One region of the Pseudomonas sp. B21-040 genome, then DNA from elsewhere that is predicted to be linked to it. Evidence: riboswitches for the same ligand, from Rfam matches in the RefSeq annotation. Region 1 holds a riboswitch; the other holds the start of a gene.

Evidence for each region. Region 1 has a riboswitch for cobalamin ahead of LOY55_RS13565 (CbtB-domain containing protein). Riboswitches for the same ligand answer to the same signal wherever they lie in the genome.
Region 2: it holds a riboswitch for cobalamin, as region 1 does, so the genes downstream of both, cobO (cob(I)yrinic acid a,c-diamide adenosyltransferase) here and LOY55_RS13565 (CbtB-domain containing protein) in region 1, are expected to answer to the same signal.

Annotation. Positions count from the first base shown of each region.
Region 1 is NZ_CP087176.1:2,912,331-2,923,702, reverse strand. Features, by position in the region: gene cobN (cobaltochelatase subunit CobN) at 1-1,187, opposite strand, end outside; gene cobW (cobalamin biosynthesis protein CobW) at 1,191-2,273, opposite strand; cobalamin riboswitch at 2,376-2,588, opposite strand; cobalamin riboswitch at 2,766-2,994, shown strand; gene LOY55_RS13565 (CbtB-domain containing protein) at 3,116-3,310, shown strand; gene LOY55_RS13560 (CbtA family protein) at 3,322-4,029, shown strand; gene LOY55_RS13555 (cobalamin biosynthesis protein) at 4,026-4,439, shown strand; gene cobM (precorrin-4 C(11)-methyltransferase) at 4,522-5,268, shown strand; gene nfuA (Fe-S biogenesis protein NfuA) at 5,418-6,002, opposite strand; gene LOY55_RS13540 (fatty acid cis/trans isomerase) at 6,200-8,497, opposite strand; gene metH (methionine synthase) at 8,653-11,372, shown strand, end outside.
Region 2 is NZ_CP087176.1:1,801,619-1,812,990, reverse strand. Features, by position in the region: gene cobD (threonine-phosphate decarboxylase CobD) at 1-490, opposite strand, end outside; gene cbiB (adenosylcobinamide-phosphate synthase CbiB) at 483-1,391, opposite strand; gene bluB (5,6-dimethylbenzimidazole synthase) at 1,388-2,038, opposite strand; gene LOY55_RS08180 (cobyrinate a,c-diamide synthase) at 2,035-3,363, opposite strand; gene cobO (cob(I)yrinic acid a,c-diamide adenosyltransferase) at 3,360-3,971, opposite strand; cobalamin riboswitch at 4,052-4,287, opposite strand; gene LOY55_RS08170 (hypothetical protein) at 4,444-5,028, shown strand; gene LOY55_RS08165 (sorbosone dehydrogenase family protein) at 5,096-6,409, shown strand; gene LOY55_RS08160 (C40 family peptidase) at 6,531-7,067, opposite strand; gene LOY55_RS08155 (C40 family peptidase) at 7,232-7,858, opposite strand; gene hda (DnaA regulatory inactivator Hda) at 8,073-8,777, opposite strand; gene LOY55_RS08145 (AI-2E family transporter) at 9,014-10,081, opposite strand; gene LOY55_RS08140 (DUF2066 domain-containing protein) at 10,120-11,181, opposite strand.

The DNA.
Region 1 (11,372 bases):
CCATTGCCGATGCGCCCATCCCGGGTCGGGTAGTTGGCGAGAATCAGGGCGATACGTTTTTCGCTGTTCGCCAGCCGCGCCAGATCGATCCAGCGCCGCGCCAGTTCGGCGACGAAATCCATGCGTTCGGGTTGAGGACGATAGCAAACGACGTCCGACTGACTGCGCTCGCTGCGCCACGCCAAGTCCTTGAAGCTGATCGGGCGGCTGATGATGCGGCCGTCCAGTTCCGGCAATGCGATGTGCATCGCCAGGTCACGCGGGCCGAGGCCTTGCTCACTGGCGCGCCATCCGGGCTCGTTGTCTTGGGCGCAAATCGCCTGAATCACCGGGATGTTGCGGCGAAACGGTCGCAGGTGCGGCGCTTCGGGGCTGGATTGGGCGAAACCGGTGGTGTTCAAAATCACCCCCGCCTCGACTTCATCCAGCCAATCCTCGACCACCGTCAGGCAGCCGGGCTCTTTCAAACTGGCCACGGCAATCGGCAAGGGATTTAACCCCGCCGCCTGCAAACGCTGGCAGAAAACATCGATAAAACCGGTATTGGCCGCCTGCAAATGCGAGCGGTAAAACAACACCGCCGCCACCGGTTGATCGGCGTGCCAATCGGCTTGCCAGTCTTTCAGGACTGCGGGGCTTTTTTTCGGATGGTAAATCGCCGTGCGCGGCAGGGTTTGGGGCTCGGCCCAGGCGTAATCGCGGCCAAGCCATTGAGTGGCCAGGCAGCGAAAAAAATCCAGGGCATTGCCCATGCCGCCCTGACGCAAAAACTGCCAGAGCCGGTCGCGATCGCCGGCCGCCACGGTGCTCAGGTCGCTGAGTTCCGGGTCCGGGCGATCATCACCCGGCACCAGAATCAGTTGCACGCCCCGCTGGGAAAGCTCCACCAGCCGCTCGATGCCGTAACGCCAATAGGCGATGCCGCCGTGCAGCGAAATCAGAATCACCTTGGCGTGCCGCAGCACTTCGTCGACATACAGGTCGACCGAGGCATGGTTTTGCACCTGCATCGGATTGGCCAGGCGCACGCTGGGATAATCATCGGGCAATTGCTGCGCGGCTTCTGCGAGCAGCGCCAGGCTGGAATCACCGCTGCACAGGATCACCAGCTCGGCGGGGGTTTGTCCAAGGTCGGCGATGTTGTCGTCCGACACGAAACCGCCGGGCTGGGTCCTGAGCAGGTGCATGGCTTAAACGCTGAGCGCGGCGCGCAATTGCGCTTCGAGTTGCGCGGCGTCCAGGTCTTGACCGATCAACACCAAGCGCGTGGTCCGCGCCTCATCGGCGCCCCACTGACGGTCAAAGTGCTTGTCGAAACGCGTGCCCACGCCCTGAATCAGCAAACGCATCGGTTTGTTGGGGATCGCGGCGAAGCCTTTCACACGCAGGATGCCATGCTTGACCACCAGTTGGGTCAGCGCATCCAGCAGCAGGCTTTCGTCGGCTTGCGGCAGTTCGAGGGAGATCGAGTCAAACGCATCGTGATCGTGGTCGTCGTGGTCATCACCGTCGTGGTCATCACCGTCGTGGTGATGGTCGTGATGGCTGTGACGGCTGTCGATGTGCTCTTCGGAACCGGCACCGAGGCCGATCAGCACGTCCAGCGGTAGGCGACCGCTGCTGGCTTCGATGACTTTGACCGCCGGTGGCAATTCTTCAGCGACTTCAAGGCGCACGCGGGCCAGGTCTTCAGGGCTGATCAGGTCGGCCTTGTTGAGGATCACCAGGTCGGCGCTGGCCAATTGGTCTGCGAACAGCTCGTGCAGCGGCGATTCATGGTCCAGGTTCGGGTCGAGTTTACGCTGGGCGTCGACCTGATCCGGGAACGCGGCAAAGGTGCCGGCGGCCACGGCCGGGCTGTCGACGACGGTAATGACCGCGTCGACGGTGCAGGCACTGCGGATTTCCGGCCATTGGAAGGCTTGAACCAACGGTTTTGGCAGGGCCAGGCCCGAGGTTTCGATGAGGATGTGATCGAGGTCGCCGCGACGGGCAACCAGTTCGCGCATCACCGGGAAGAATTCTTCCTGAACCGTGCAGCACAGGCAGCCGTTGGCCAACTCATAAACGCGACCGTTGGCTTCTTCTTCGGTGCAGCCGATGGAGCATTGCTTGAGGATTTCGCCGTCAATGCCCAGCTCGCCAAACTCGTTGACGATCACCGCGATGCGACGGCCCTGAGCGTTGTCGAGCATGTGCCGCAGCAGCGTGGTTTTGCCCGAGCCGAGGAAACCGGTAACGATGGTGACGGGGAGTTTGGCCAGTGTTTTCATCGGATGCCCTTTGGCTTTGGTGGCGGGCATACGGGACGACGACCGGCAGCGCGCACGCGCATGCCTGAAGAGTTCGCCACCGGATCACCCCGCCCGGTTGAAAGTGAGAATCTGTGTCGAGGCAGGTCTCCTGGCTGACGGCTGGCCAGTCGATTGACTGGCGGTTGCTGCGCCTTCCCGCTCGCGCCATGGCTGGCGCATGCAGTGGCATGGCAGAAACTGAACCGTTCACAGTTGCGGGGGCAGCCGCGGCATTGACCGCGTTCCCTTCTTAGCTTCGACAAACGCCGAAGAACCTCGAAAGCGCAAGGCTACGCATCGCTTGGGAGCGGGTCAATGTCTTGTGGCGGCCATCAGGACGCTTTCGCGGGCAAGCCTTGCTCCTACAGGATTAGGGCGGTCTTGTAGGCGCAAGGCTTGCCCGCGATAGCGTCGACACAATGGCGTGTTGAGAACCCTTGCCAATTGACGGCCAACCCCCGCCCATGCTCTCCTACACGCTTTGTTACGGGTGCCCTTCACAGGGTGAAACGGGAAACCGGTGAATCATGTGCTTTACTCAAAGCCATGTCAGTCCGGTGCTGCCCCCGCAACGGTAAGCGAGCGAAGCATCAAATCCACTGTGCCAGCAGTTCGGCATGGGAAGGTGATGTTTGCAGGCCACGGCGAAAGCCAACGCCCCTCGTGAGCCCGGAGACCGGCCCGCAACACACAGTGACCCTTACGGTCACGGAACAACAAACCCGCGGTGGGCGGGCGCTGTTTGAACGTCTGCGAGCCCGAATCGCAGGGGTTTTCCATGCGCTCTATTCACCCGCTGACAGACCAGAGGGAAGCGCGCCATGTCGATCATCACCAGCACCGGCTCCAGCAGCACCGCCAGCACCACCACAACCCTGACCCAACGCCTGACCGCCGCCGTGTGTGCGTCGATCCTGGGCGCGTGCCTTGTCTATTTCGCCGGTTTCTCGCACATAGAAGCGGTGCACAACGCCGCGCACGATACCCGTCACAGCTCTGCGTTCCCTTGCCATTGAGACCTGCCCAAATGATCAAGCGTATTGCGCAAACCGCAGGTTTCACCGGGTTGCTGGCCGCCCTGTTGCTGACCCTGCTGCAAAGTTTCTGGGTGGCACCGCTGATCCTTCAGGCCGAAACCTACGAAAAAGCCGAGCCGGCAGTGGTTCAACCCCATGAACACGCCGACGGCGCCATGGCCGCTCATACCCACGACGCCGAAGCCTGGGAGCCGGAAGACGGCTGGCAGCGCGTGCTGTCGACCACCGGCGGCAACCTGGTGGTCGCGGTCGGTTTTGCCCTGATGCTTGCCGGTCTCTATACCCTGCGGGCGCCAAACAGCACCGCACAAGGTCTGCTCTGGGGCTTGGCCGGTTACGCGACGTTCGTCCTCGCACCGACCCTCGGCCTGCCACCTGAATTGCCGGGCACTGCCGCAGCCGATCTGGCACAACGGCAGATCTGGTGGATCGGCACGGCGGCGTCCACAGCAGCCGGCATCGCCCTGATCGTGTTCAGCCGTCATTGGCTGATGAAAGTGCTGGGCGCGGCGATTCTGGCCACTCCACATGTCATCGGCGCACCTCAGCCGGAAGTGCATTCGATGCTCGCGCCGGAAGCCCTGGAAGCGCAGTTCAAAATCGCTTCGCAGCTGACCAACGTGGCGTTCTGGCTGGCCTTGGGCCTGATCAGTGCCTGGTTGTTCCGACGCAAAAACGATGGCCAATACCACGCATGACAGAGACCCGCACAGCGCCGACGTTAGTGGTCGGCCTGGGCTGCCAGCGCGGCTGCCCCGCCAGCACGCTGCGGGCATTGCTTGATCAGGCGTTACAGGCTCATCAAGTCGGACTTCACGAAATAAAGGCCCTGGCCAGCATCGACCTGAAACGCGACGAGTCGGGTCTGGTCGAGCTGGCCGCACAACTCGAGTTGCCGTTGTTGTTTTTCAGCAGTGAACAATTGGCCTGCTATCACACCAAACTCACCCATCATTCAGACATCGCCTTCGAGCGCACGGGCTGTTATGGCGTAGCGGAAAGTGCTGCCCTGGCATTGGCCGAACAATTGGCCCAGGCGCCAGCGAAGTTGCTGATATCCCGACAAAAATACGCTCAGGCGACCCTGGCATTGGCCGGCGCTGCGTAAAATCCCTGGTAATCGCGCATTCGATCATGAGCAATCTTCATCTGAAGCCGTTGCCCTGCCCCTTTTCTCACAGGAACCGACGATGACCGTCTACTTCATTGGCGCAGGCCCCGGCGACCCGGAACTGATCACGGTCAAAGGCCAACGGCTGATTCGCAGCTGCCCGGTGATCATCTATGCCGGCTCCCTGGTGCCCGTGGCCGTGCTGGAAGGCCATCGCGCCGAACAGGTGGTCAACAGCGCCGAATTACACCTGGAACAGATCATCGAACTGATCAAAACCGCCCACGCCAACGGCCAGGACGTGGCACGGGTGCATTCCGGCGATCCGAGCCTGTATGGCGCGATTGGCGAACAGATTCGCTACCTGCGTGAGCTCGACATTCCGTTTGAAATCGTACCGGGCGTAACGGCGACAGCGGCGTGCGCGGCGCTTTTAGGGGCGGAACTGACCCTGCCGGACATTTCGCAAAGCGTGATTTTGACCCGCTACGCGGACAAGACAGCCATGCCGGCTGGCGAAGAACTGGGCAGCCTGGCGCAACATGGGGCGACCATGGCCATTCATTTGGGCGTCAATCACCTGGAGAAAATCCTCGCTGAACTGCTGCCGCATTACGGCGCGGACTGCCCGATCGCGGTGATCCACCGGGCGACCTGGCCGGATCAGGATTGGGTAGTGGGGACACTTGAGGACATTGCCGGGAAGGTTGAAGCGAAGGGATTTCGGCGCACGGCGTTGATCTTGGTCGGGCGGGTATTGGGGAGTGACCAGTTCAGCGCCTCGTCGCTGTATCGCGCGGGGCATGCGCATTTGTATCGCCCCTGAATGATCGCACTGTTCCCACACTCCGGGTGGGCATGCCTCACTGGACGCTCTGCGTCCGCTTTTGGGACGCGGAGCGTGGGAACGATCACAGGCATAAAAAAACGGCGCTCACGGGGCGCCGTTTTTTTATGTCGCAGTGAACACCTTACTCAGTAGTAGGCGTTTTCTTTCTGCGTGTGGTCGGTCACGTCACGAACACCCTTGAGCTCAGGAATACGCTCAAGCAACGTGCGCTCGATGCCTTCCTTCAGGGTCACGTCCGCCTGGCCACAGCCCTGGCAACCACCGCCGAATTTCAGAACGGCGATACCGTCTTCAACGACATCGATCAGGCTGACCTGACCGCCGTGGCTCGCCAGCCCCGGGTTGATCTCGGTTTGCAGGTAGTAATTGATACGCTCGTTAACCGGGCTGTCGGCATTGACCATCGGCACTTTGGCGTTTGGCGCCTTGATGGTCAGTTGGCCGCCCATGCGGTCGGTGGCGTAGTCGACCACCGCATCGTCCAGGAAGGCTTCACTGAAGTGATCGATGTAAGCGGTGAAGCTTTTGAGCCCCAGCGCCGTGTCTTCAAGTTTTTCTTCGCCCGGCTTGCAGTAGGCAATGCAGGTTTCGGCGTACTGGGTGCCAGGCTGGGTGATAAAGACGCGGATACCGATACCCGGGGTGTTCTGCTTGGAAAGCAGGTCAGCCAGGTAATCATGGGCGGCGTCGGTAATGGTTATAGCGGTCATGGAAACTCCTCGCAGGCTTGGGCGCAGTTTACGCCAATCATCGCGCCGCACAAAGTCCTAGTATTTTTGTCAGGAAAGAAATGGTGATCCCTTGCAGGAGCGGGCTTGCCCGCGAACGCATCAGGTCATTCAACATTTATGCTGAATGTGACGACCTCTTCGCGGGCAAGCCCGCTCCCGCAGGGAATTGCAGTGGCTCAGAGGTTTTCGTAGCGATTCATATCCAGCACGCCCTCTTCCACCGGGTCGGTTTCGTGGACGTAACGGCTGAGGTCGTGGAAATAGAACCAGAATTGCGGATGACTGCGACGAATCCCCCACCGTTCGACGACTTTCTCGAAATCATCCGTGTCTTTGGCGTTTTCCATTGCAGCGACGAACGCCGGGACCTGATCGGCCGGAATGTTGAACATAAAGTTCGGGTAACTGCTGAGTACACCCGGGTAAATGGTCAACGTGTCGAGCCCCGGCTGGTAGCGCAAAGATTCACCGAGCAGGAACGCCACATTGCTGTGCGCACGGTTGCGCAACAGGCTGTAGGCCACGCGTTTGCCGCTCGTCGTTTCGATACGCAACATCGTTGCTTCCGGCAACTGGTCGATGACCCTCAAGCCGGCTGCCGGGCGCGAAGTCAGGCGACTCAATACTTGTTCGGCGTCCTGCAAGTCCGGGTCGATATTCGGCCGCGAGCAATACGCACCATTGCACCGGTTGATCGGATCGGGGTTGGCATTGAGTTCGCCGTAACGGGCCAGCAACTGCATGGCGAAATCGCGCTTGGGGTCTTTCTCGTCGAGTTTCAGCGCGGTCGGTTTGTCGTCATCGATGGACTCATAGTCCAGCCACATCTTGAACTTGCCGCTGTTCTGGTACCAATCGTCGAGGTAGCCGTCCCGTGAGTCGGCCGGCATCAGGCGCAGGAAGTTCTGTTCGGCGCCGTTACGGATCAGGTCAAAGTACAGGCGGGTCTGGGCCTGGTGGGAAACGTTGCCGAACACGTCGAAGTTCACCGCCAATTGGTAGTAGGTGCGCTCCAGCAGCGGAAAATCGAACAGCCACATGGTTTGCGGCACATCGCCGATCAAGCCTTTGTTCACCGACGCACTGTCGAAGTGGCGGAAGATCGTCAGTAACGCGTTGTCATTCCCCGCCCACAAGGTCGACCAGCTAGGCGCCGGTGCGTCGGCGTAATTGTCCCGGCGCAGCGCTTCGTATTCGTTACGCTTGTCGCGGTAGCCATGCCACAGGCTCAAGACGCTACCGACATCGTCATTCTGACCCGGCATGGCCAGCAACGGTGTGGCCTGGCCGCGGTAATTCGGGTCGGTGATATAGAGGTCGTGCTCAGGGGCCTGGAACAGCGCCCAGAAGTTGTCGCGAATCACATCCGTGGCGATCTGCCCACGGCAAACCGGCCCACGAATGAACGTGCGCACGAAGTATTCGGCGTTATCGAGCATGAACTGGTAGCGCGCCTGCGCCGGAATAGCTTCGAAGGTATCGAACGGATTGGCCCGCCGTTCCGGCCCGTAGCCTGGCAAGGCGTTGACCTGCCAGTTGCCGCTATAGAACAGGCTTTTGACCCGCGCCATCTTCGCCGCACTCAGCGGATAGGTGATGTGGGTTTTCTGCACAATCACACCCTGCACCGGCCACAAGCGGTAATACACCTGAGTACCCGGGTCATCATTCGGACGGCGTGTGTTGATCAGGTCAATCGGCTGACCGGTGGGCGTACGCGAGCGCACCCACTGGAAAAAGTGCCCTGGCTCGCCGTCCTTGAAATAGAGATGGGCAAGAAACCAGTGCTCGAACAACCAGCGGGCCACCAGACTTTGCCGGGAGCCGGGGGCGTTGAGCAGGTTTTCCCACTGCACCACCTGCAACGCTTCTTTCGCGCTCGGCACCAGCCCCTGTTCATCAATCGGCGCACCCGAGGCCAGCCAGCGCTGCAGCGTCTGGTATTGCTGGTCGGTCAGGCCGGTGACCGCCAGCGGCATGCCTTCTTTGGGATGTGAACGGGCATAGCCGTCGAACTCCGCTGGCATGGCGCAGCTGTTTTCCCGGTTCAGACCCAGCACGATCTCGTCCGGCAATTTGGCATTGGGCTGCAAGGGGGTTTTATGGCCCAGCTCAAGCATCCGCGCCATCAACGCAGCCTGACTGCCTTGAGCGTCCAGCACGGGGAAGAAGCCCTTCTGCTGCCAGGCATGCTTGCCAAAGGCATCGTAAAACAGGCGGGTCGGTGCTGCGGCCGTTCGGCGATCGCCATCGTAGACCGGCACTTTGGTCGCGCCACGTGCAGCCCCTTCGCCACTGCCCAGGTTGAGCTGACAGGCGGCATCGTTGCAGGCATGGCAGGCCACGCACTTTTCAGTAAAGATCGGTTGGATGTCCCGGCTGTAGGAAATAGCAGTGGAAATGGCCGGACCTTGCGCCGCGGCGTCCCAGCTTAGAAGCAGCATAAAAATGCTGGTGATGACGCGATACGACATATCCCTGGTCCCAATCTTGAAAAATCGCCGCGATTCTACCGGGCAGGCACCCTGTCCAACATGAACGATATTCATGCAAAATCGGGGCATGCTCTAAAAGCGCACAGGTTTGCTATGATCCGGCCCCTTCGTCATGGTCTTTCCGAGTAGTCCAAATGTCCGATCGCAGTGTTCGCCTTCAAGCTCTCAAGCACGCCCTCAAAGAGCGCATCCTGATTCTCGATGGCGGCATGGGCACGATGATCCAGAGCTACAAGCTCGAAGAGCAGGATTACCGTGGCAAACGTTTTGCTGACTGGCCAAGCGATGTCAAAGGCAACAACGACCTTCTGGTGCTGACTCGCCCGGATGTGATTGGTGGCATCGAGAAAGCCTATCTGGACGCCGGCGCCGACATCCTGGAAACCAACACCTTCAATGCCACCCAGATTTCCCTGGCCGACTACGGCATGCAGGGCCTGGCGTACGAATTAAACGTAGAAGGCGCACGCCTGGCCCGCAAGGTGGCCGACGCCAAGACCCTCGAAACCCCGGACAAGCCGCGCTTCGTCGCCGGCGTACTGGGCCCGACCAGCCGTACCTGTTCGTTGTCGCCAGACGTGAACAACCCTGGCTACCGCAACGTGACCTTTGATGAGTTGGTGGTGAACTACACCGAGTCCACCAAAGGCCTGATCGAAGGCGGCGCCGACCTGATCCTGATCGAAACCATCTTCGACACCCTGAACGCCAAAGCCGCGATCTTCGCCGTGCAAGGTGTGTTCGAAGAGTTGGGCATCGAGTTGCCGATCATGATCTCCGGCACCATTACCGATGCTTCTGGCCGAACCCTGTCCGGGCAAACCACCGAAGCGTTCTGGAACTCCGTGGCGCACGCCAAGCCCATCTCGGTCGGTCTGAACTGCGCCCTCGGCGCCCGCGAACTGCGCCCGTACCTGGAAGAGCTGTCGAACAAGGCCAGCACCCACGTTTCCGCGCACCCGAACGCCGGCCTGCCGAACGAATTCGGTGAGTACGACGAGTTGCCGGTGGACACCGCCAAGGTCATCGAAGAGTTCGCTCAAAGTGGCTTCCTGAATATCGTCGGCGGCTGCTGCGGCACCACCCCGGGCCACATCGAAGCCATCGCCAAAGCCGTGGCCGGTTACGCACCGCGTGAAATTCCGGAGATCCCCAAGGCCTGCCGTCTGTCGGGCCTGGAACCGTTCACCATTGATCGCAGCTCGTTGTTCGTCAACGTCGGCGAGCGGACCAACATCACCGGCTCCGCAAAATTTGCCCGCCTGATCCGTGAAGACAACTACACCGAAGCCCTGGAAGTCGCCCTGCAGCAGGTCGAAGCCGGCGCGCAGGTGATTGACATCAACATGGACGAAGGGATGCTCGATTCGAAGAAGGCCATGGTGACCTTCCTCAATCTGATTGCCGGCGAGCCGGACATCTCCCGCGTACCGATCATGATCGACTCCTCCAAATGGGAAGTGATCGAAGCCGGCCTGAAATGCATTCAGGGCAAGGGCATCGTCAACTCGATCAGCATGAAAGAAGGCGTCGAGCAGTTCATTCATCACGCCAAGCTGTGCAAGCGCTACGGCGCCGCGGTTGTCGTAATGGCGTTCGACGAAGCCGGCCAGGCCGACACCGAAGCGCGTAAAAAGGAAATCTGCAAACGTTCCTACGACATTCTGGTCAACGAAGTGGGCTTCCCGCCGGAAGACATCATTTTCGACCCGAATATCTTCGCCGTCGCCACCGGTATCGAAGAACACAACAACTACGCTGTGGACTTCATCAATGCTTGCGCCTACATCCGCGACGAACTGCCGTATGCCCTGACCTCGGGCGGCGTGTCCAACGTGTCGTTCTCGTTCCGTGGCAACAACCCGGTGCGCGAGGCGATTCACTCGGTGTTCCTGCTGTATGCGATCCGCAACGGCCTGACCATGGGTATCGTCAACGCCGGCCAGCTGGAGATCTACGACCAGATCCCGCAAGAGCTGCGCGATGCCGTCGAAGACGTGATCCTCAACCGCACCCCGGAAGGCACCGACGCCCTCCTCGCCATCGCCGACAAATACAAAGGCGACGGCAGCGTCAAGGAAGCCGAGACCGAAGAATGGCGCGGCTGGCCGGTCAACAAGCGTCTGGAGCATGCGCTGGTCAAGGGCATCACCACCCACATCGTGGAAGACACCGAAGAATCTCGCCAATCGTTCGCCCGCCCGATCGAAGTGATCGAAGGCCCGCTGATGTCCGGCATGAACATCGTCGGCGACCTGTTCGGCGCCGGCAAAATGTTCCTGCCCCAGGTGGTGAAATCCGCCCGTGTCATGAAGCAGGCCGTGGCGCACTTGATCCCGTTCATCGAACTGGAAAAAGGCGACAAGCCAGAAGCCAAGGGCAAGATCCTGATGGCCACGGTAAAAGGCGACGTGCACGACATCGGCAAGAACATCGTTGGCGTGGTGCTGGGCTGTAACGGCTACGACATCGTCGACCTCGGCGTGATGGTCCCAGCGGAAAAAATCCTGCAAGTGGCCAAAGAGCAGAAGTGCGACATCATCGGCCTGTCCGGCCTGATCACGCCTTCGCTGGATGAAATGGTCCACGTCGCGCGCGAAATGCAGCGCCAGGACTTCTACCTGCCGTTGATGATCGGTGGCGCGACCACCTCCAAAGCCCACACGGCGGTAAAAATCGAACCCAAGTACAGCAACGACGCGGTGATCTACGTGACGGACGCCTCCCGCGCCGTGGGCGTGGCGACACAATTGCTGTCCAAGGAACTGAAACCGGCATTCGTCGAGAAAACCCGCCTGGAATACATCGACGTTCGCGAACGCACGGCCAACCGCAGTGCCCGCACCGAACGCCT
Region 2 (11,372 bases), 1.1 Mb from region 1:
CGTCCACCACCAGCCAACCACCGCGCGACGCCAGTCGAGTGTGCCAGTCGAGCAGACGGCCTGGCGTCAGGCTCAGGCCAGTCGGGTTGTTGGGGTTGACCACTACCAGCACGTCAAGGCTGTCGAGAAAGAAGTCGACTTCCTGCTCCAGCACTTCGCGCACGATATAGCCGCAGCGCCGCCAGGCTTCGGCGTGCTCGGCGTAACACGGCGACAGCACCCCGACCTTACCGGCACGGCGCAAACGCGGCAGCAGTTGGATAGCCATTTGCGAACCAGCCACCGGCAGCGCGTGCGCTGCACTGTAATAGTCGCAGGCCGCCTGCTCCAGGCCGTCATCGTTTTCCGGTAAACGGGCCCAGGCGCGCGGCTCGATATCCGGGATCGGAAAAGGCCACGGCGCCAGACCGGTGGACAGGTCGAGCCAATCGGTTTCCGCGATGCCGTATTCGAGCGCCGCCTTGCGCAACCGGCCGCCGTGCTCAAGCATAGAATTCAGCCCCCACGCAGAGAATCAGTAACCACAACCATACCCCGCGCTGGACCAATTGCCAGCCACGGTCAATGGAGTCGGCATCCGCCGGCACACCTTCGCCCAGTTGCGGACGCTGATGCAGTTCACCGTGATAAATCGCCGCTCCGCCCAACTCGACACCCAATGCACCAGCACCCGCCGCCATGACCGGGCCGGCATTCGGGCTGTCCCAGGTAGGGCCTTGCGTGCGCCAGCATTTCAACGCCAGACGGGTTTTACCCAGCAGCGCGTAGGTCAACGCCACCAGACGTGCCGGAATGTAGTTGAGGATGTCGTCGATCTTCGCCGCCGCCCAGCCGAATCGTTCAAAGCGTTCATTGCGATAACCCCACATCGCGTCCAGCGTATTGCTCAAACGGTAGAGCACCACGCCCGGTGCGCCGGCCACGGCAAACCAGAACAACGCGGCGAACACCGCATCGCTGCCGTTCTCCAGCACCGATTCGGTGGCCGCGCGGGCGACTTCAGTCTTATCCAGTTCACTGGTCTGGCGGCTGACCAGATACCCGACACGCTTGCGCGCCTCTTCCAGATCATCACTGCGCAGCGCTTTGGCCACCGGCTCGACGTGTTCACCGAGGCTGCGCAGACCAAGGGCACAATACAACGCAAGAATCTCGACGACCCAGCCAATATAAGGCGCCCAGGACAATGCCGTCGCCAGCAAGGTCAGCGGCAACACAGCCATCACCCACGCCGTGACGCCATGACTGCGCCAGCCGCGCCCGGCGGAATTGAAACGTTGCTCGATGCGATCGGCAAAACGACCGAACGCCACCAGCGGATGCCAGCGTTTGGGTTCACCCAGCAGCGCGTCCAGCGCAACCGCGGCGACACTCAATAACGCCACACTCATTGACTCACTCCCCAATAATTTTCATACAGCAACTCACTCAGCGGACGCGCTTGCGCCCAACCTTCGAGTACCAGCATCGGCGCCGGATAGAATTCCTTGACCGGCCCCAGACAAAGAACCGCCAGCGGCTTGGCCCCGGCCGGCAGACCCAGCAGGTCCGCCAGCGCTTGCGGCTCGAACAGCGACACCCAGCCCATGCCCAGACCTTCCGCGCGCGAAGCCAGCCATAAGTTCTGGATGGCGCAGGACAGCGAGGCCATGTCCATTTCCGGCAAGGTGCGACGCCCGAAGATGTGGCGCTCGCGATCGTCCATCAGCGCGGCGACCAGCACTTCGGCACAGTCATTGATGCCTTCGACCTTGAGCTTCATGAATTCGTCGGTGCGCTCGCCGAGGGCTTCGGCGGTGCGCACGCGCTCTTCTTCCACCAGCAACTGGATCTTGTCGCGCACGTCTCGGTCGCTGATGCGGATGAAACGCCAGGGCTGCATCAGGCCGACACTAGGGGCCTGATGCGCCGCTTCGAGCAGGCGTCGCAGCAGCTCGGGCTCGACCGTGCCGCCACTGAAGTGACGCATGTCGCGGCGTTCGCCGATGGCGCGATAGACCGCTGCGCGTTCGGCATCTGAAAAAGCGTTGTCGCTCATGGCCGCTTCGCGAGCAAGTCGGCCTCAAGGTCCGGCGCAAACAGCGCGGCAATGGCCGATGGATTGGATGGAAAATAGAAGTGCACGTACGACGCGGTCATCCGCCCCTCACGATAAACCGCCTCGGCGCCGCGACCGCCGTTCGGACTGAGGCCGCGCGCGATAGGGTCAAGCTCGGTGCTGGTCAGGGAGTGGTGATACGTGTGGCCGCGCAGCGAACCTTCCGGCAGCTCGACCGCTTGCAAAGCCAACGCGGCCAGACGCTTTTGCATCACCGCGTCCCCTTTCAACAAACCGACCAGCTCTGCACGAGTGCCCTCGACATCGGTCAACGAGTCGAGCAAGTACAGCATGCCGCCGCACTCGGCCAACAACGGTTTACCGGCCGCATGGTGCGCACGGATTGCGTTGAGCATCGGGGTGTTCTGTGACAGTGCGACATGATGCAATTCGGGATAACCGCCCGGCAGGTAGAGGCTGTCGGCGTCCGGTAATTGGCGGTCGCGGATCGGCGAGAAGAACGACAGCTCGGCGCCCATGACTCGCAGCAAATCCAGGCTCGCGCCGTAAGTGAAGGCGAACGCTTCGTCACGGGCTACCGCAATGCGCACGCCCGCGAGCAACGGCTCGGCAACAATCACATCCGGGGCGGCAAACTCTACCGCCGGCGGCAATGCCACTTCACAGCTGCTGGCCAGCGCATCGGCTGCCGCGTCGAGACGCAAGTCCAAATCATTCAACTCGCTGGCCTGCACCAGCCCCAGATGACGGCTCGGCAACTCGATCCCGGTTTCCCGCGACAACGCACCGTACCAACGCAAGCCTTCGGTCAGGCTGCCTTCAAGCAATTGCGCATGGCGCAGCGTGCCCACGCGGTTGGCCAATACACCGGCAAACGGCAAATCCGCTTGATAGCGCGCCAGCCCTAACGCCAGTGCACCGAAGGTCTGCGCCATGGCAGTGCCGTCGATCACCGCGAGCACCGGCACTCCGAAGTGCCGCGCCAGGTCGGCGCTGGACGGCGTGCCGTCGAACAGCCCCATGACACCTTCGATCAGGATCAAGTCGGCTTCAGCAGCGGCTTCCCACAGCAGTCGCCGACTTTCCTGCTCGCCGACCATCCACATGTCCAATTGATACACCGGCGCACCGCTGGCGCGCTCGAGGATCATCGGGTCAAGAAAGTCCGGACCGCATTTGAACACACGCACCTTGCGCCCCTGATTGCGATGCAAACGGGCCAGCGCGGCAGTGACGGTGGTCTTGCCCTGACCGGAAGCCGGGGCGGCAATCAGTACCGCCGGGCAACAACGTGGCTGATTCACAGCTCGACGCCTTTTTGCGCTTTGATCCCGGCCTGGAACGCGTGCTTGATCACACCCATTTCGGTGACGGTGTCGGCCAGTTCGATCATTTCCGGCTTGGCACCGCGACCGGTGACCACCACGTGTTGCATCGGAGGACGGGCCTGCAAGTCGCTGAGCACTTGATCGAGATCGAGATAACCGTGCTTGAGCGCGATGTTCAGCTCATCCAGCACCACCAGACCAATGGACGGATCGCTGAGCAATTCGCGGGACACCGCCCAGGCAGCTTCGGCGGCGGCAATGTCACGCTGGCGGTCCTGGGTTTCCCAGGTAAAGCCTTCGCCCATGACATGGAAACGCACTTGCTCCGGGAAGCGTCGGAAGAACAGCTCCTCGCCGGTGCTGTTGCGCCCCTTGATGAATTGCACCACGCCGCACTGCATGCCGTGCCCCATGGACCGGGCAAGCATGCCGAATGCCGAACTGCTCTTGCCTTTGCCATTGCCGGTCAGCACCAGCAACAAACCGCACTCGTTGGGAGAATTGGCAATGCGTTCGTCGATCACGGCTTTTTTTCGCTGCATGCGCGCCAAATGGCGTTCGTCACGATCAGGGGTATCGGTCATGGGGGAGCTCTCCGTTGAGGCTGGATAACGGCGGGCGGGCACAAGAATAGACGGCAAGAAGCCTGGCATCGCCCACCGTGATGCCGCTGGATGAATCAGGCCGGTCTCCGGGCTCATGAGCGGCGTGATGCCGGACTGCGCGCCTTCCCATGTCGACAATAGACACAGTGGCTCAAGGCGCAGTTTTCACTCATTTACCGTTGCGGGGGCAGCGCCGGGATCGTGACGTTTCGTCGTTTTACGATAGTCACTCACCGGCTTCCCTGTTTCACTCTGTCGGCCACTGCCACAGAGCACCTGAAACAAGCCGCGAAGGTTAGAGGGTTGGGGGTGGAGCGTCAAATGAAGACAAAGCTGCGGCGAGCGATATACTGCCGCCGATCAATTTACTGACGCCAATCTTGCACCACACTGTCAGCAGTGATATCAAAGCGCCACAAAACCCAACAACACAATTACAAGGGTGAGCAACATGCAAGGCATGATCATCAGCAATCCGAAGCTGGAATTCCTGCGGCCGGTGCTGGAGCGCTGGTTTGACTGTATCGACCGCTACAACACGGTGCGCGGTGATAACGACTCGCCTTATTGGCACGATGAAAAAGCCAACCTCGGCCTGCTCTCCGCAGCAGCCTGGATGGCGGAAATGGTCACGCTGCCAAACACGTCGACGCGCAAACAGAACGAAGAAGGCGAGCGCAACGCCCGCGCCGATCTGTTTATCGCAACCGCCGAAGAGCGCGCCTACCTTCAGGCCACTCAACGCTGGCCCAAGGTCAACAGCCTGAACCTGACGCAGGCACTGCAGGACATCACCAGCGATGCCAAACGAATCAGCTACGCCAGCGACCTGAAACTTGGTTGCCTGTTCGTTGCCCCGCAAAAAGCCCAGCAAAGCGCCACCCCTGAAGAACTTCAGGACATGGTCGACGATCTGCAAAAAGAACACTGCTGTGCCGTCGCCTGGTATTTCCCCTACGCCTATCGCAAGTTGCGCAACGAAGCCGGCAACTATCACCCAGGCGTTGCCGTGTTGTTCAAGGAAGCCCGCGGCTAATCGACGGAACCATCGCACGCTGAAGCTTCTCTATGATTAAGTCAGAGCAATCATAGGGAAGACCAGCATGCGCAAGTCCCCGCTCGCTATCGTCATAGTGCTCGCCGGAGGGCTTGCCGCCTGTGGTGAGACCTCCATACTGCAAGTCTCCGACGGCACCGGCCCGTCACCCAAGCTGCCTGAACCCAACAAAACCCTGATCCCGACGGTGAATATCGCCCCGGCGATCGGCTGGCCGAAGGGCGCGAAACCTACTGCCGCTGCCGGCACTCAAGTGGCCGCCTTCGCCGAAGGCCTCGATCACCCGCGCTGGCTCTACGTGCTACCCAACGGCGACGTGCTGGTAGCCGAAACCAGCGCGCCACCCAAACCCGATGACGGCAAAGGCATTCGTGGCTGGGTCATGGGCAAAGCCATGGGCCGTGCCGGCGCCAAAGTACCGAGCCCGAACCGCATCACCCTGCTGCGTGACAAGGACCACGACGGCGTCGCCGAAACCCGCACGGTGTTCCTGGAAAACCTCAATTCGCCCTTCGGCATGACGCTGGTCGGCAATGACCTGTACGTGGCCGACACCGACCGTTTGCTGCGCTTTCACTATAAAAACGGTGATACCGCGATCAAGTCACCGCCGACCAAGGTGGTCGATCTGCCGGGAGGCACTCTGAATCATCACTGGACCAAAAACGTCATCGCCAGCAAGGACGGCCGCAAGCTGTACGTCACGGTGGGCTCCAACAGCAACGTCGGTGAAAACGGCCTGGATCAAGAGGAAGGTCGCGCAGCGATCTGGGAAGTGGACCGCGCCACCGGCAACCACCGGATATTCGCTTCAGGCATTCGCAATCCAAACGGGTTGGCCTGGGAGCCCCGCAGTGGCGCACTGTGGACGGCGGTCAATGAGCGGGACGAAATCGGCAGCGACCTGGTGCCGGACTACATCACCTCGGTCAAGGATGGCGGGTTCTACGGCTGGCCGTTCAGCGACTACGGTCAACATGTCGACATTCGTGTCGAGCCACAAAACCCGGACCTGGTGGCCAAGGCCATTGCGCCGGACTACGCAGTGGGTCCGCACACGGCATCGCTGGGGTTGACGTTCGCCGAAGGCACCAGCCTGCCCGCGCAATTCAAGGAAGGCGCCTTTATCGGCCAGCACGGCTCGTGGAACCGCAAACCGCACAGCGGCTACAAAGTGATCTTCGTGCCATTCGCAGGCGGCAAACCGACCGGGAAACCGGTCGATGTACTGACCGATTTTCTCAATAAAGACGAAGAGGCCATGGGTCGGCCGGTAGGCGTCGTGATCGACCAGCAGGGTGGCTTGCTGGTGGCGGATGATGTCGGGAACAAGGTGTGGCGCGTGTCAGCCGCTAAGTAACCGCCCCCCAACCCCCTGTAGGAGTGAGCCTGCTCGCGATAGCGTTGGGACAGTCACATCGATATTGACTGACCCAACGCTATCGCGAGCAGGCTCACTCCTACACGGGGCAGCAGCGTGACTAGGGATTGCGCGCCAAGTGCTCGGGTTGCAGAACGCGCTTGGCGCTCAGGTAAGCCCGTTGCCAATAGGCTTTGGACAAGCTGTCGAGCTTCACCGTGCCGCCCGTGGCGGGTGCATGAACGAAGCGGCCCTCGCCCACGTAAATCCCGGCATGGCTCACCTGAGAACCGCCATTGGTAGCGAAGAAGATGAGATCACCGGTTTGCAGACCTTCCTTGCCCACATTGGCGGCTTGCATGCTGATCATCTCGTGCGTGGTACGCGGCAGGGAAATGCCGGCGGCATCACGATAGACAAAGCCGATTAACCCACTGCAATCAAAACCGGAGTCCGGCGTATTGCCGCCCCAACGGTAAGGCGTGCCCACCAGGCCCAACGCGCGAAAGAGCACCTCTTCTGCTTCAGGGGAAGATGCCTGGGAGGAACCAAAGACGATCGGCGCGCGATTCACCGGCGCAGGAGGCGGTGTGCGGCTGGCGCAGGCGCTGAGCAGCGCTGCGAAGAACATGAGTGCAAGGCGGGCCGACATCGTCATAAGCAGAGCATCCTGATCTGGCTGCGGCTTTTTCCTGCTGGGAGTGCAGAAAAGAAAACCGCCTGCGCGTGACGCAGGCGGTTTGCCATCATTAAGATCAGAATTCTAGCGCCTACGCAGCAAACTTCAAGTAAGACTTTAACTTCGCCTTACAACTTGTACGTTTACTTGCGAGCGGTGACCACTGTCGGTGCCATCGCGAGGGCGCGCTTGGCTTCGATAAAGGTCTTGCTCCAGTAGCTGTCACCCAGGCTGTCGACCCGGACGCCACCGCTTTTGCGGCTGCTGGAGTGGATGAACTGGTTGTCACCCAGGTAGATCCCGGCGTGACTGACGCGACCACGACGACCATTGGTCGCGAAGAACAGCAGATCGCCTGGCTTCAGCGCGCTGCGAGCCACCAGAGGAGCGTCCACGTTGATCATTTCGCGAGTAGAACGAGGCAGGTTCATGCCCGCTTCCTCACGGAACAGGTAACCGATGAAGCCGCTGCAATCAAAACCGGCTTCAGAAGTGCCGCCGAAACGGTAACGGGTACCGATCAGGGACATGCCACGCTCAAGAATGCTGTCGGCCAGAACCGGTAGCTGGTAGGCCTTGCCGTCGGCAAAGTCGGCCAGTTCTTTATCGGTGGCCAGTTCTTCCTGGAAAAGAACGGAAGAAGATTGTGCGGTAACTGAATTTTTAGCCTGCTGTTGTTGCTCTTGCTGGGACACTGGAGAGTGAGCAGCGCAACCGAACAACAGGGTGACGAGTGCGAGAGGCACGAGGGGTGCGAAGCGCTTTAGCATGGGCACGACCGTGGCTGATAGTTGTAAAGAAGTCGAGACTATGCCCGCTATCATCCTCATTTGCAAATTCAATCGAACTTTATGTGACTTATCGGTTTCTCGTTAACATCTAAGCGCTTAAGCCCATTTTAAACGCTTGCGCAGCCTGCAGCTCTGTAGGAAAGCGGATTTCCTGGCGCCTGAAATATGCCGAAACCCCTGCCAGGCTTTGGTTTTACCAGCCCAGCGTTTCCTTCAGGAAGGGGATTGTCAGCTTGCGCTGAGCTTGAAGAGAGGCCTGATCGAGACGTTCAAGCAGCTCGAAAAGCGCACTCATGCTGCGAGTACCGCGAGTCAAAATAAAATGGCCGACTTCATCGGTCAGGTGTAGGCCGCGACGCGACGCACGCAATTGCAAGGCGCGCAATTTGTCTTCGTCGGAGAGTGGACGCATCTGAAAGATCAGCGCCAGGGTCAAGCGGGACTTCAAGTCTGCCAGCTTCACCGGCAGTTCACGCGGGGATGTCGACGCGGCGATCAGCAAGCGCCGACCACTGTCACGCAACCGATTGAACAGATGGAACAGCGCCTCTTCCCAATCCGCCCGGCCGGCAACCGCCTGCAAATCATCCAGGCAGACCAGTTCGTATTGTTCGAGGTTATCGAGAATCGAGATGCCACGATCCAGCAGCTCGGCCAACGGCAGGTACACCGCCGGCTCCCCCAACTGCTCGAAGCGCAGGCAGGCCGCCTGCAACAAATGCGTACGCCCTACCCCGTCCTTGCCCCAGAGATAAATCAGGCTTTCGGTCCAGCCGGCGTCGGCTTCGCATAGCCGCTCGACATAGCCGAGTGCTGCGGCATTGGCGCCAGGGTAGTAATTGATAAAGGTAGCGTCATCACGCAGACGCACACCTAGGGGCAGCTGAATCGGTTTCATGCTGACTGAACAGTTCCAAAGGAACCGTTAGTGGCCTCTGTGTAAAGTTTGCGAAGTTTATACCCGTGACGCTGGTCGCACAATGCGACAGACCACAAGCAAAATCAAAGGTTTGCGTTGACGCACCGGTTTTATGACAGTTTCTTTGACAGCACCGGCCTCTGGCACACCCGGGATGCAGGCCGACCTGGCACGAAAACAGGCCGACCTCTGTGAACCGTCGACAACCGTTGCAATCAAGGTTTGTCGACACCACCGTACATATCTGAATCCCTATACAAATCTTGTACATGGCGCACCAGCACCATGATCACCGCCGCCACCGGCAGTGCCAGCAACACGCCGGTAAAACCGAACAATTCTCCCCCTGCCAGAATCGCGAAGATCACCGCCACCGGATGCAGGCCAATCCGGTCGCCAACCAGCAATGGCGTCAGCACCATACCCTCCAGCGCCTGCCCGACCATAAACACCGCGACGATCCCCAGCATGGGATACAGTTCGCCGCCGAACTGAAACAGACCGGCAATCAACGCCGCGCCAATCCCGATGACAAACCCCATGTACGGCACGATCGCGGCCAGACCGGCAATCAGGCCGATCAGCAGCCCCAACTCCAGCCCCACCAGCATCAGGCCCGACGCGTAGATCACGCCCAAAGCCACCATCACCAGCAATTGCCCACGCACGAACGCACCGAGCACTTCGTGACATTCACCGGCGAGCTCGACGACGCGCTCTTCACGATCGCGCGGCAGCAGGCTGCGGATTTTTGCCATCATCAGGTCCCAGTCCCGCAGCAGGTAAAAACTTACCACCGGGATCAACACCAGATTGGCCAACCAGCCAATCAATGCAAGACCGGACGCTGTGGCCTGGCTCAACACCACACCGACAATATCGCTGGTCTGCCCCATGTGTTCACTGATCGCGGCCTTGAGCTTGTCGAATTTCCAGAACCCCTCCGACAACCCGAACTTCGACTGCGCCCACGGCAATGCGGTGTGCTGCAGCCAGTCGAGCATTTGCGGCGCCAGCTCATACAAACGAAACAACTGCCTGGCCAGCAGCGGCACCAACACCAGCAGCAGCGTGGTGAAAATCAGGGTGAACAGTGCGAACACCGCCACCACGCCCCACGTCCTTGAAAGTCCGGCTTTCTCCAGCCGATCCACCAGCGGATCGAACAGATAGGCCAGCAGCAACGCCACCAGGAAAGGTGTCAGGATCGGATGCAACAGCCAGATAAACGCGCAGAGCAGAACCACTCCACCCAACCAGAACCAACGCCGCGTATCGGCCATGTACCACTCCATATGCATCTATATAAAGAAAGAAAACCTTACCAACGGAAGCGCAATTGCGGCACCGGTGCCGGCGCTGGGGCCACGGCAGGCGTCGCACCCTGCGCCACGGGCTGAACCGGCGCAACGGGCGCGGGCACTTCACCGGCGGGCATTTCCTGCAACTTCGCCAGCGACAACTGCGAGCGCAATTGCTCGGCGCTGCCGTTAACCCGATAAAGAATGCGATCACCGTCAACACTTTGCAGACGCGCGCCAAAAGGGTCGAGCAATCGCCCCAGCGCCGCATAGCGCTCCAGGTTCATGCCCTGCACTTCCAGCAATTGCTCGCCAGAAGCGCCCGGCTTGACAACAAACCGTGGCGCCAGTCGCTCGCTGACCGCCAGCATCACAGCGTCAGCCACAGCGGCCTGATCCGCGCCCTGTACGTTGCCCGCTTCCTTCTTGTCGCCCATCCACAAATTCCATTTGGCCTGCCACTGGCCGCCCTCTTCGCGGGCATGCACGGCGAGCAAGGCGTCAGCGTTGTAACGTTCCGAGACCCCGCGCAGTGGCGTTGCGTCGGTGCCTTCCAGGTTGGGCGCCGTAGCGACCAGTTGCTCACTCAGGTCCGCCAGCGGCAAACGCAGCGGCAAACCACGGTGCTGCGCCGCTCGACGCAACGGTGTAGCGGCGGCCTGGCCATCGCCCACCAAACTTGAACCCTCGGTGGCATCGTTCAACCACCAACCGAGGATCGACGGTCGATTGGCACCCCACAACGACAACCCGGCACGACGCAATGCTTGCTCGGTAGTGTTCGGATCAAAATCGACCTTCAGTACTTCTGGAGGGCCCGCGTCAAAACCAAATTGGCTGATGATTTGCTGCGGATCTTTGCGCAGGGCTGCCAACCCCGGACTCTGCACCGCCTTGGGATCGCCGGTCAGACGCAACACCAGCGTGTCCAGCGCCCGCTGGATCGCTTGATCACGCTCCGCGGGCGCCTGACTGGTGACAGGCTCGCGCACCTGATAAAGGCCTTTCACGTTTTCGGCATGACTCGTGAGGCTGATCAGGGAAAAACAGCTCAAACACAACAATTTAGAAAAAAAACGCATGGAAGATTCCTGACGACAAGAGCGGCTGGAACAGACCGCATGAAGACGATCGAACAGGGCTGTGACCACTTCCCTGTGCAAAACATTCACACGGCCGCGATAAGTTTTCGCACTGTCATAACGATAGACGGTTAATCGCGTTACCTTATACAGCCCACTAACACGCTCAATATCAATTTTTTTAATAGGAT